Regions from separate parts of the Cellulosimicrobium sp. NPDC055967 genome, predicted to be linked through region 2. Evidence: predicted binding sites of a transcription regulator. Region 2 holds the regulator's gene; the other holds the start of a gene.
What was found. The regulator Rex, encoded in region 2, represses fermentation and respiration genes when NADH is low (regulators of the CRP and FNR family bind a similar motif). The targets are predictions, from matches to a motif close to CTTGTGAANNNNTTCACAAG.
Positions count from the first base shown of each region.

Region 1 (5,954 bases), on a different contig from region 2:
AGACCATCTTGATCGCCTGCAGGCACAGCCCGTCGGTGAAGTCGTTCGCGTAGACGGAGACGAACGCCTCGGTCGCGTGCGTGAGGGCGTCGAAGCCCGAGTCGGCCGCGAGCTTCGCGGGCATGGTGTCCGTGAGCACGGGGTCGACGATGGCGACGGTCGGGGTGAGCGCGTAGTCCGCGAGCGGGTACTTGAAGCCCGTCTCCGGGTCGGTGATGACCGCGAACGGCGTCACCTCCGCGCCGGTGCCCGACGACGTCGGGATGCACACGAGCTTCGCCCTGCCCCCGAGCTCCGGGAACTTGTAGGCGCGCTTGCGCACGTCGAAGAACTTCTCCCGCATGTCGGAGAACTCGATCTCCGGGTGCTCGTACCGCAGCCACATGACCTTGGCGGCGTCCATCGGCGACCCGCCACCGATCGCGATGATCGTGTCGGGCTCGAAGTCGCGCATCGACTCGGCACCGCGGTTCACGGTGCCGACGCTCGGCTCGGGCTCGACCGCGTCGATGATCTGGATCGCGACCTTCTCCTCGCGGCGGGCGAGGACGTCGAGCACGCGGTCGACGACGCCGATGCGGCTCATGACCTTGTCGGTGACGATCGTGACGCGGTGCACGTCGCGCATCTGCGCGAGGTACTGGATCGAGTTCGGCTCGAAGTACGTCTTGGCAGGCACCTTGAACCACTGCATGTTGTTGTTGCGCCGCCCGATCCGCTTGACGTTGATGAGGTTGACCGCCGACACGTTGTTCGACACCGAGTTCGCGCCGTAGCTGCCGCACCCGAGCGTGAGCGACGGGAGCAGCGCGTTGTAGATGTCGCCGATGCCGCCGAGCGACGTCGGGCTGTTCCACAGCACGCGCACGGCCTTGACCCGCGCGCCGTAGCGCTCGACGAGCTCCTGGTCCGCCGTGTGGATCGCCGCCGAGTGGCCGAGGCCGTCGAGCTCGACCATGCGCTCCGCGAGGCGGACGCCGTGCTCGGTGTCGCGCGCACGCAGCACCGCGAGGACCGGGGTGAGCTTCTCGCGGCTCAGCGGCTCCTGCGGGCCCACGTCGTCGATCTCCGCGAGGATGATCGACGTGTCGTCGGGGACCTCGAACCCGGCCTCGCGCGCGATCCACACCGGCGACTTGCCCACGACCTTCGGGTTCAGCTTCGCGCCGGCGCAGTTCGTGCCGCTCGCCTCGACGCCGAAGATGAGGCGCTCGAGCATCGCCTTCTCGGCGGGCGTCGCGCGGTAGGCGTGCAGGCGGGCCAGCTCGCGCATCGCGTCGTCGTAGATCACGTCGTCGAGGATGAGCGCCTGCTCCGACGCGCAGACCATGCCGTTGTCGAACGCCTTCGACATGACCACGTCGTTGATCGCGCGGCCGAGGTCGGCGCTCTTCTCGACGTAGGCGGGGACGTTGCCCGCGCCGACGCCGAGCGCCGGCTTGCCGGCCGAGTAGGCCGCGCGGACCATGCCGTTGCCGCCCGTCGCGAGGATGAGCGCGACGCCCGGGTGGTGCATGAGCGTGTTGGTCGCCTCGATCGAGGGGTGCTCGACCCACTGGATGCAGTCGTCGGGCGCGCCGGCGGCCACCGCGGCGTCGCGCACGATCCGGGCCGCCTCGACCGACGAGCGCTGCGCGCTCGGGTGGAAGGCGAACACGACGGGGTTGCGCGTCTTGAGCGCGATGAGCGACTTGAAGATCGTGGTCGACGTCGGGTTGGTCACCGGCGTCACGGCGCACACCACGCCGACCGGCTCGGCGATCTCGACGACGCCCGTCAGCTCGTCGCGGCCGATGATGCCGACCGTCTTGAGGTTCGCCATCGAGTTGGGCACGTGCTCGCACGCGAAGATGTTCTTCGTCGCCTTGTCCTCGAACACGCCGCGCCCGGTCTCGGCGACGGCCAGCTGCGCGAGGTGACCGTGCTGGTGCAGGCCCGCGACCGACGCCTTGAGGACGATCCGGTCGACGTCCTCCTGCGTGAGGCTCATGTACTGGTCGAGCGCCTTGCGGGCGCGCTCGACGAGGACGTCGATCTCGTGCGTGGTGCGCGTGTCCTCGGTGCGGGTCTCGACCTTCGTGCCGGCGCTCTTCGCGCTCATGCGTCCCCTCCGGTGCCCGGTCGGGCCGGGCGTCGGGCCGCGGGTGCTGCCGGGGCCGGATTGCCCCGGCTCCTTCAGCGGTCTCTCTACTTGTGAATGTTTTCACAAGCCGCGCAGCCGAGCAAGGTCCAGAACGTGTTCGAGGCCCAAGGTCCCGGCCCGCTCGTGACCTCCGCACCACCGCGCCCGCCGCCGTAGGGTGGGGGACCATGACCGCCGAGCAGACGACGAGCCCTGCGCCCGCGCCCCAGAACACCGCCGAGACCGTGCTCCCCGCCGACGGCGCGCCCCACGACCCGTACCTCTGGCTCGAGGACGTCGAGGGGGACGAGGCCCTGACGTGGGTCCGCGCACGCAACGCCGAGGTCGCCGACACGCTCGAGGTCGCCGAGGAGTTCACCGCGACCGAGCGCGCGATCCGCGAGGTGCTCGACTCCGACGCCAAGATCCCCGAGGTCTCCAAGATCGGCGACCGCTACTACAACTTCTGGCGCGACGCGCAGCACGAGCGCGGCCTCTGGCGCCGCACGACGCTCGAGTCCTACCGCTCGGACGACCCGGAGTGGGAGACCGTGCTCGACCTCGACGCGCTCGCCGCGGCGGAGGGCGAGTCGTGGGTCTGGCACGGCGCGAGCGTCCTGCGCCCGACGCCGGGGCAGCTCGCCGCGGGCGAGCCCTGGCGCCACGCGCTCGTCGAGCTCTCCCCCGGCGGCTCCGACGCCGACGTCACGCGCGAGTTCGACCTCGTCGAGAAGCGGTTCGTCGCCCCCGGCGACGGCGGGTTCTTCCGCGCCGAGGCCAAGGGCTCGCTCGGCTGGGTCGACGCCGACACCGTCTACGTGTTCACCGACTTCGGCGAGGGCACGCTCACGCCGTCCGGGTACCCGCGCGTGGTCAAGCGCTGGACGCGCGGCACCCCGCTCGAGGACGCGGTGACCGTCTACGAGGGCACCGACGAGGACATGTACATCTCCGCCTGGCGGTCGCACACGCCCGGGTTCGAGCGCGACTTCGTGCACCGCTCCAAGGCGTTCTACGCCGACGAGCTCTACCTCGCCGAGCGCACCGGCACGCCCGAGCAGCGCCTGACGAAGATCGACGTGCCCGACTCCGCCGAGGTCGGCGTGCGGCGCGAGTGGATGCTCGTCGAGCTGCGCGACGACTGGACGGTCGGCGGCGCGACGTACCGCGCGGGCTCGCTGCTCGTCGCCCGGTTCGACGACTTCCTCGCGGGCGACCGCGGCTTCACCGTGCTGTTCGAGCCCACGGCGACGACGTCGCTCGCCGGCGCGACGTGGACGCGCCACCACCTGGTGGTCAACGTGCTCGACGACGTGAAGAACCGCCTGCACGTGCTCACGCCGCCGGACGCCGCCGCTCCCGAGGGTGCCGGGACCGCCGTCGGGCAGGAGACCGCCGACGCGCCGTGGGTGCGCTCCGAGATCCCCGGCCTGCCGGAGCTCGGCACGGTCGCCGTCGGGGCCGTCGACCCCGTCGACACCGACGACCTGTGGCTCGTCACGACCGACTACCTCACGCCCACGACGCTCTCGCTCCTGTCGCTCGGCGAGCGGCCGGGCGACGCGGGTGCACCGGAGGTCGTCAAGTCCAACCCCGCGTTCTTCGACGCCGACGGCATGACCGTCGCCCAGCACTTCGCCACGTCCGACGACGGCACGCGCGTGCCGTACTTCGTCGTCGGACGCGCGGACCTCGTCGCGGGCGCGGGCGACGGCGGCACGGGAACCGCGCCGACGCTGCTGTACGGGTACGGCGGCTTCGAGATCTCGCTCACGCCCGCGTACTCCGGCGCGCTCGGCCGCGCCTGGCTCGCGCGGGGCGGCGTCTACGTCGTCGCGAACATCCGCGGCGGCGGCGAGTACGGGCCCGCCTGGCACCAGGCCGCGCTCAAGGCGAACCGCCACCGCGCCTACGAGGACTTCGCCGCCGCCGCGCGCGACCTCGTGGCCCGCGGGATCACGACGCACGAGCACCTCGGCATGGAGGGCCGCTCCAACGGCGGCCTGCTCGCCGGCAACATGCTCACGCAGTACCCCGAGCTGTTCGGCGCCGTGATCGTCGGCGTCCCGCTGCTCGACATGCGCCGCTACACGAAGCTCCTCGCCGGGGCGTCGTGGGCCGCGGAGTACGGCGACCCGGACGACCCCGAGCAGTGGGCGTTCATCCGCACGTTCTCGCCGTACCACCTGTTCGACGCCGAGCGCGAGTACCCGCCCGTGCTCTTCACGACGTCGACCAAGGACGACCGCGTCCACCCGGGCCACGCGCGCAAGCTCGCCGCGAAGATGCTCGGTGAGGGCAAGGACGTCACGTACTACGAGAACATCGAGGGCGGCCACGGCGGCGCCGCGAACAACGCCCAGGCCGCCCACATGGCCGCCGTGCACTACCGCTTCCTCGCAGAGCGCCTCGGCTGAGGCTCGCGCCCCGGCCGAGGACCGGCTCAGGAGGAGCGCGCGGGCCGGGGTCCGAGGCCCCGCCCGCGCGCCGCACCACCGAGCCGCACGAGGCACGAGCGGACGGCCTCGACCGGCCGGCTGGACGGGACGAACATCTGCTGCTTGAGCCGGGCGACGCGCTGGTGGCGCTCGACGGACGGGCGCAGCCCCGCCTCCCAGGCCGCGAGTGCGACCGGGAGGTCCTCGGGCTCGTCCCGCAGCGCCTGGCCCAGGGCCGCGCCGCCACGCAGGGCGGCGGTGGCCCCCATGCCCGAGTACAGGTTCAGGCACCACGCGGCGTCCCCGACGAGCACGACCCTGCTGCTGCTCCACCGGGGCATCCTGACCTGGTGCACGGAGTCGAACAGGTGCTCGGGCGCCTGGGCCAGCCCGTCCAGGACGTGGCTCACGACGAGGTCGTCCATCCCGGCGAAGACCGCGCGCAGCCGCTCGACCGGATCTCCGGCGAACTGCCCTGCGACGTCCGCAGTGCGGTATGTCAGCAGCGCGGTGGGGGCTCGGTCGGCGAACCCGAACACCCAGGCCGCACGGCCGACACGCGCACTGACGATGCTGTCCTGCGCACCGAAGGAGGGCACCTGCTCGGCCAGCTGGAACGCGCAGACCATGGCGCCCCACGTGGTCATCCAGCGCTCGTGCGGACCGAACACCAGGCGCCGCACCCCGGAGCGCAGGCCGTCGGCCCCGACGACGAGGTCGAACCTCTCGCGGTACTCCCGGCCGGCGTCGGCGTCCTCCAACCGCACCTGGACCCCACCCGGGTCGTCGACGATCTCGAGCGGCCTCGTGGCCAGCCGCACCTCCACCCGCCGGTCGCCCGTGCCGTCCGTGACCCCACGCCAGAGCGCGGCCTCGATGTCACCGCGGACGACCGCTGCGGGCCGGCCGGGCTGGTCGAGGAAGCCCATCCCGGGCCCCCGGTTCCCGCGCCGGTCCAGCTCCCACGCCTCGGCACCGTCCACGGGGTTGCGCACGTGCAGGTCGGCGGCGACGCCCAGGTCGACGGCCGCCTGCCGACCGTCGGGCATCAGACCGACGAAGTAGCCTCCCCGCCGACGTTCGGGGGAACGCTCGACGATCACCGGGTCCCATCCGGCGTCCCGGAGGCCGATGGCCGCCGAGAGGCCGGCGATCCCGAGCCCGACGACGAGTGCGCGCCTGCGAGCGCGCCGCTGCTGGGCGGCGCTCTCCTGAGTCTGCATGGTGCTCCTCCGAGTCCTCGTTCCGCGCTCGTGGGGCGGGCGGCGGTCAGTCCGGGACGACGACGGCACGCGTGCGCCCCTGGTGCGCCCAGGCCTCGCCGACCCTGCTGAACGGGTACGGGGTGTACGGCGCGGAGAACGTCCCGTCCGCGAGCAGGGCCAGGACCGCGG
Region 1 is NZ_JBHJYJ010000017.1:31,420-37,373, reverse strand. It holds gene adhE (bifunctional acetaldehyde-CoA/alcohol dehydrogenase) at 1-2,101, opposite strand, end outside; gene ACFC2L_RS17585 (prolyl oligopeptidase family protein) at 2,311-4,539, shown strand; gene ACFC2L_RS17580 (FAD-dependent monooxygenase) at 4,566-5,783, opposite strand; gene ACFC2L_RS17575 (zinc-binding dehydrogenase) at 5,830-5,954, opposite strand, start outside.
Region 1: adhE (bifunctional acetaldehyde-CoA/alcohol dehydrogenase) is a predicted target of Rex. The motif match lies at 2,191-2,210, and genes of this name have one in related genera.

Region 2 (5,954 bases):
TCGCCCAGCCAGGCGCTCGTGTCGACCGGCTCGCCCTCGTAGTCGGTGCCGGTGAGGGCGACGACGTCGCCCCGCTCGCCCGCGTCCCAGGTGCGGACCGAGCCGTCGCCGGAGACGTAGCCCTGCCCGACGACGTCGGTCGTCGCCCCGGACTCCTGGGCGCAGGCCGCGAGGCCGAGCGTCGCGGCGAGCACGACGCCCGCCGTGAGCGCGCGGCGGAGGGGCGGGAGGGCGCGCGCGGCACGCGCGCGCGAGCTGGCGGTCACAGCGGCATCACGGGAGGCACCCTGCCCGGGGATCCTGGACGCCACCTGGGAGACGTGACCTCCGCCACTCCCGAACGGGACGGTTCGGGCGTCCGGACGGCGCCGACGGGGCGGGACATGACCGACGTCACGCCCCCGCGACGGTCGCGGCGCCCGGGAGGAGGTCGGCGACCGGCTCGGAGTAGTGCAGGCCGACGAGGCGGTCGTCCTCGAAGTGCAGCGACGTGAGCGACGCGAGCGAGCACTGCCGCTTGCGCGGGTCGTGCCACAGGCGGCGGTTCTCGAAGCTCAGGCGCGTGAGCCACACGGGGAGCTGGTGGCTCACGAGGAGGGCCTCGTGGCCCGCGGCCTTGTCCCGGGCGTCGGCGACCGCGGCGCGCATGCGCGCGACCTGCTCGGTGTACGGCTCGCCCCACGACGGACGGAACGGGTTCCACAGGAAGCGCCAGTGCTGCGGGTGGCGCAGCGACCCGTCCCCGACGCCGAAGGTCATGCCCTCGAAGTGGTTCGCGGCCTCGATGAGCCGGTCGTCGGTGCCGAGCTCGAGCCCGAACGCCTCGGCGGCGGGCGTGGCCGTCTCCTGGGCGCGCTGGAGCGGCGACGCGACGACGACGGCGAGGTCCGCGCGCGGGCGCGACGCGCCGTCGGGCCCGGGCTCGCCCGCGAGGTGCGCGGCGACGCGGCGGGCCATCTCGTGGCCCCGCTCGGAGAGGTGGTAGCCGGGGATGCGGCCGTACAGGACGCCGTCGGGGTTGTGGACCTCGCCGTGGCGCAGGAGGTGGACGATGGTGGAGACCATGCGCACCAGTGTCCCGCACTCCCGGCCCTGACCGGCACCTGCGGGGCGGCGGCTCCCGGAGCGACCCGGGTCAGGAGTCGCGGTCGGCCTTGCACGCCTCGGCGACGGCCGCCATCGCCTCGCCGAGCGCCCGGAACTGCTCCGGCGTGAGCACGTCGACCATGAACCGGCGGACGGCGGCCACGTGCGCGGGCGCCGACGCCACGAGGACGCGGTAGCCCTCGGTCGTCATCTCGCAGTTGACCCCGCGGCGGTCGCCCGTGCTCGCCGAGCGCCGGACCAGGCCGCGCGCCTCCATGCGCGCCACGGTGTGGGTCACGCGGCTGCGGGACCGGGCGAGCCCGTCGGCGAGGGCGGACATCCGCAGCGTGTGGTCCGGGCTCTCCGAGAGCCGCACCAGCAGCTCGTACTCGTTGAGCGACACGTCCGACCGCTCCTCGTGGTCGCGCCCCAGCGACTCGATGAAGCGCACGGTCCCGTCGAGGTAGGCGCGCCACAGGCGCTGCTGCTCGGCGTCGAGCCAGCGCGGCTCCTCGCTCGCGCCCGCGGTGGTCCCGCGGGCGGTCGTCGTCAGCTGGTGGTCGACGTCGTTACTGGTCATGGGTCCTCGGGCGCTGGCGGACGGGGGCGGGTTCAGGGGTGGAACCTCGCCGAACATTGTTCCACCTCACCGGGAATAGACGGATCACCCCCTGCGGTTGATACGCTCGTACGAAGTTGAACCTTCAACCAAGTTCGGTCCCCCGGGACCCTCGACCCCTTCAGGAGCACCCATGGCCACGCCGCTGCCCGCCGGGCTCAACGCTGGTACCTACGCCCTCGACTCGTCCCACTCGCAGGCGGCCTTCACGGTCCGCCACGCCGGCATCTCCAAGGTGCGCGGCACGCTCGCCATCACGGCCGGCACCATCACCGTGGGCGACGACCTCGAGTCGACCTCCGTGACCGCCGAGCTCGACGCCGCGTCCGTGAGCACGGGCGACGCGAACCGCGACAACCACCTGCGCAGCGCGGACTTCTGGGACGCCGAGAACAAGCCGACGTGGACCTTCGCGTCGACCAGCATCTCCGGCGACGGCGACGACTTCGTCGTGGCGGGCGACCTGACCATCAACGGCGTCACCAAGCCGGTCGAGCTCGAGACCGAGTTCGCGGGCACCGCGACCGACCCGTTCGGCAACGCGCGCGCCGGGTTCGAGGCGACCACGGAGATCTCCCGCAAGGAGTTCGGCCTGACCTGGAACGCGGCGCTCGAGACCGGCGGCGTGCTCGTGGGCGACAAGATCAAGATCGCCCTCGACGTCTCGGCCATCAAGCAGGCCTGACGACCGACTCCCGGGACCCCCTTCCCGGGGCCCCCTTCCTCGGGACCCTTCCCGGAGCACTGCACCCACCGGCAGGGGTGCCGCCCCGAGGGGCCGCGTGCGCGAGCACGCGGCCCCTCGTCGTTCAGCGGTCCTGGGCCTCGGCGAGCGCGCGAGCCTGGGAGTGGAACGCGAGGATCTGCAGCTCGCTGCCGACGTCCACGCCGCGCACGTCGACGTCCGCGGGCACCTGGAGCGCGCGCGGCGCGAAGTTGAGGATCTCCCGCACGCCCGCCGCGACGACCCGGTCCGCGACGGACTGCGCGTGCGCCGCCGGCGTCGCGAGGACCACGATCGACACCTTCTCCCGCGCCACGACCTCCTCCAGCGCGTCGACGTGCTCGACGACGAGGCCCGCGGCCCGCGTGCCCACGACCTCCGGCGACGCGTCGAGGAGCGCCGCGACGTGGAAGCCCCGCTGCTCGTACCCCGAGTAGTTCGCGAGCGCGTGCCCCAGGTTGCCGATCCCGACGATCGCGATGCGGTGCTCGTCCACGAGCCCCAGCGCCTCGGTGATGTACTGCGCGAGCGAGTCGACGTCGTAGCCCACGCCGCGCGTGCCGAACGAGCCCAGGAACGACAGGTCCTTGCGGAGCTGCGCCGGACCGACGCCGGAGAGCTCGGCGAGCTCGACCGACGACGTCGTCGCGACGCCCCGCGCCACCAGGTCGCGCAGCGCCCGCAGGTAGGACGGGAGCCGCGCCACCGTCGCGCTCGGGATACCCGGCGCCGTCACCTCACCGACTACCTGCTCAGCCACCCGTCACCCCGTCGTCCTGGGACCGTCCTCGTCGACGGTCGCGCTCCACCGGGAGGAATCATCCCAGGTCCGCGCGCGCCGTCGAAATCCGACCCACCGCGCGCGCGAGCCGGCGGGCGTCCACCCGCCAGAACCCCTGCTGGACGCCGCCGACCGTCACGACCGGCACGTACTCGCCGTACTGCTCGCGCAGCGCCGGGTCCGCGCCCGGCGCGTCCACGTCCACCTCCGCCCACGCGACCCCCGCCTCGGCGCACACCGCCTCGACGACGGCCCGCGCGTCGTCGCACAGGTGGCACCCGGCGCGGCCGTAGAGGAGGACGGGAGGGGTCGGCGCGTCGGAGGTGCTCACGCCTCCCAGGGTACGAGGACGCGGCCCCGGGCCGGGCGGGAGACCCCCTAGAGTGGGGACATGGCGACGTCTTCCGGTCCGGGCCCCGTCCCGACCCCCGGGTCGACCGCCCCCGAGGACGCGCCCGACGCCGGCCGCACGCCATCGGCCCCCGCGCACCGCACCGCCGCGTTCTTCGACGTGGACAACACGATCATCCGCGGCGCGTCGTCGTTCCACCTCGCCCGCGCCCTGTACCAGCGGCAGTTCTTCTCGACGCTCGACATCGTGCGCTTCGCCGTGCACCAGGCGCGCTACCTCCTGTTCGGCGAGAACAAGCAGCAGATCGACCGCATCCGGTCGCGCGCGCTCGCCCTCATCGCGGGTCGCTCCGTCGCGGAGGTCACCGCGATCGGCGAGGAGGTCTACGACACCGTCCTCTCGCTGCGCATCTACCCCGGCACGCGTCGCCTGCTCGACGAGCACCTCGCCGCGGGCCACCAGGTGTGGCTCGTCTCCGCGACCCCGGTCGAGATCGGCGAGCTCATCGCCCGCCGCCTCGGCACGACCGGCGCCCTCGGCACCGTCGCGGAGCACGAGGAGGGCTTCTACACCGGCCGCCTCGTGGGCGACATGATGCACGGCCGCGCCAAGGCCGCCGGGGTGCGCGCCCTCGCCGAGCGCGAGGACATCGACCTCGACGCGTCCTACGCCTACGGCGACTCGCTCAACGACGTCACGATGATGGAGACGGTCGGCCACCCCTGCCCCATCAACCCCGACGCGCGGCTGCGCAGGCACGCGCAGGACGTCGGCTGGCCCATCCGCGAGTTCCGCGGCCGACGCCGCCGCGTCGCCCGCAGCAGCGTCCGCACCGCGAGCTGGGCCGGGGCCGCCTGGGCCGCCGCGCTCGTCCTGCGCTCCGTCCGCCGCGCCGTCGACCGCCGCATCGCCCGCCTCTGACCACCCGCTCCCCCCGAGCCGGCACCCTCGCCCCGCCAGGGTGGACCCTCGTCACGCGAGGTAGAGCCCTGGTCCGCAGAGGTAGAGCCCTGGTCACGCGAGGTAGAGCCCTGGTCGCGTGACCGTCGGAGACGCGTCGAGCCCGGTCCCTCGGGAGGGGCCGGGCTCGACGACGGGTCGGCGCGTCAGGACGCGCGCGACGTCACTTCTTGTTGCGACGCTGGTGACGCGTCTTGCGAAGCAGCTTGCGGTGCTTCTTCTTGGCCATGCGCTTGCGGCGCTTCTTGATGACGGAGCCCATACGGTCCTCGCAATGCTCGAGCGGCGTGTCGGTCGGCGACCGGTCGACCGGCCGCGTGTGGTCCACGGTTGATCGGGGCGCCCCGGCGACCACGAGGGCGCCGCGAGCCGACCAACACGAGAGAAATCCGCCCCCTAGACTACCTGCTCGCGCTCGTGCCCCGGTACGCCGCGCGCCGCGCGGGCTCGCACGACGCCACCGCCACCGGGGCGGGGCGACCGCGTCAGTCGAAGTGCGGGTCGAGGCCGAGCAGCGGGAAGACGGCGCGGCGCGTGGCCGCGACGGCGCGATCGACGTCGTCGTCCGGGTCGTAGCCGCTGCTCCAGCGCCGCACGTCGACGGGCGGACCGAAGGCGAGCGGAGCGTCGAACCCGGCGACCTCGGCGACACGGGCGCGCCACTCCTCGGGGAGCGGCTCGCCCGCCGTCACCGGCCGGTGCACGACCTCCCCCACGACCGCCGTCCACACGAGCGGCACGACGCGCGCGATCGCGTACCCGCCGCCGCCGAGCGCGAGCCAGCGGCCGCCGGTGAGCTCGTGCGCGAGGTCGTGCACCTGGGCGAGCGCCGTCCGCTGGGCGTCCACGGAGACGTCGAGGTCGGAGAGCGGGTCCTCGCCGTGCGCGTCGCACCCGTGCTGGGTGACGAGGACCTCGGGCCGGAACGCCCGCAGCACCGGCGGCACGACGGCGTCGACCGCCCGCAGCCAGCGCGCGCCGTCCGTGCGGCGCGGGAGCCCGACGTTGACCGCCGTGCCCTCGGCGCCCGCGCCCCCGACGTCGGTCGGGTGCCCCGTGCCGGGGAAGAGCGTCGTCCCGCTCTGGTGGACGGACACGGTGAGGACGCGCGGGTCGTCCCAGAACGCCTCCTCCACGCCGTCGCCGTGGTGGGCGTCGAGGTCGACGTACGCGACGCGCGCGACGCCGTCGTCCAGGAGGCGTCGGATCGCGACGGCCGCGTCGTTGTAGACGCAGAAGCCCGACGCCGCGCCGGCCTTCGCGTGGTGCATGCCTCCCGCGACGTTCACCGCGTGCCCGACGCGCCCCGCGGCGATCTCCCCCGCCGCCTCGTAGGAGCCCGCGACGATCCGGGCCGCGGCCTCGTGCATCCCCGGGAAGACCGGGTCGTCCTCGGTGCCGAGACCACGGGCCGGGTCGGGGGTCCCGTGCT
Region 2 is NZ_JBHJYJ010000001.1:168,580-174,533, forward strand. It holds gene ACFC2L_RS00805 (TlpA family protein disulfide reductase) at 1-266, opposite strand, end outside; gene ACFC2L_RS00810 (histidine phosphatase family protein) at 394-1,065, opposite strand; gene ACFC2L_RS00815 (MarR family winged helix-turn-helix transcriptional regulator) at 1,136-1,666, opposite strand; gene ACFC2L_RS00820 (YceI family protein) at 1,839-2,390, shown strand; gene ACFC2L_RS00825 (redox-sensing transcriptional repressor Rex) at 2,515-3,189, opposite strand; gene ACFC2L_RS00830 (glutaredoxin family protein) at 3,248-3,541, opposite strand; gene ACFC2L_RS00835 (HAD family hydrolase) at 3,602-4,483, shown strand; gene ACFC2L_RS00840 (30S ribosomal protein bS22) at 4,686-4,784, opposite strand; gene ACFC2L_RS00845 (acetoin utilization protein AcuC) at 5,008-5,954, opposite strand, start outside.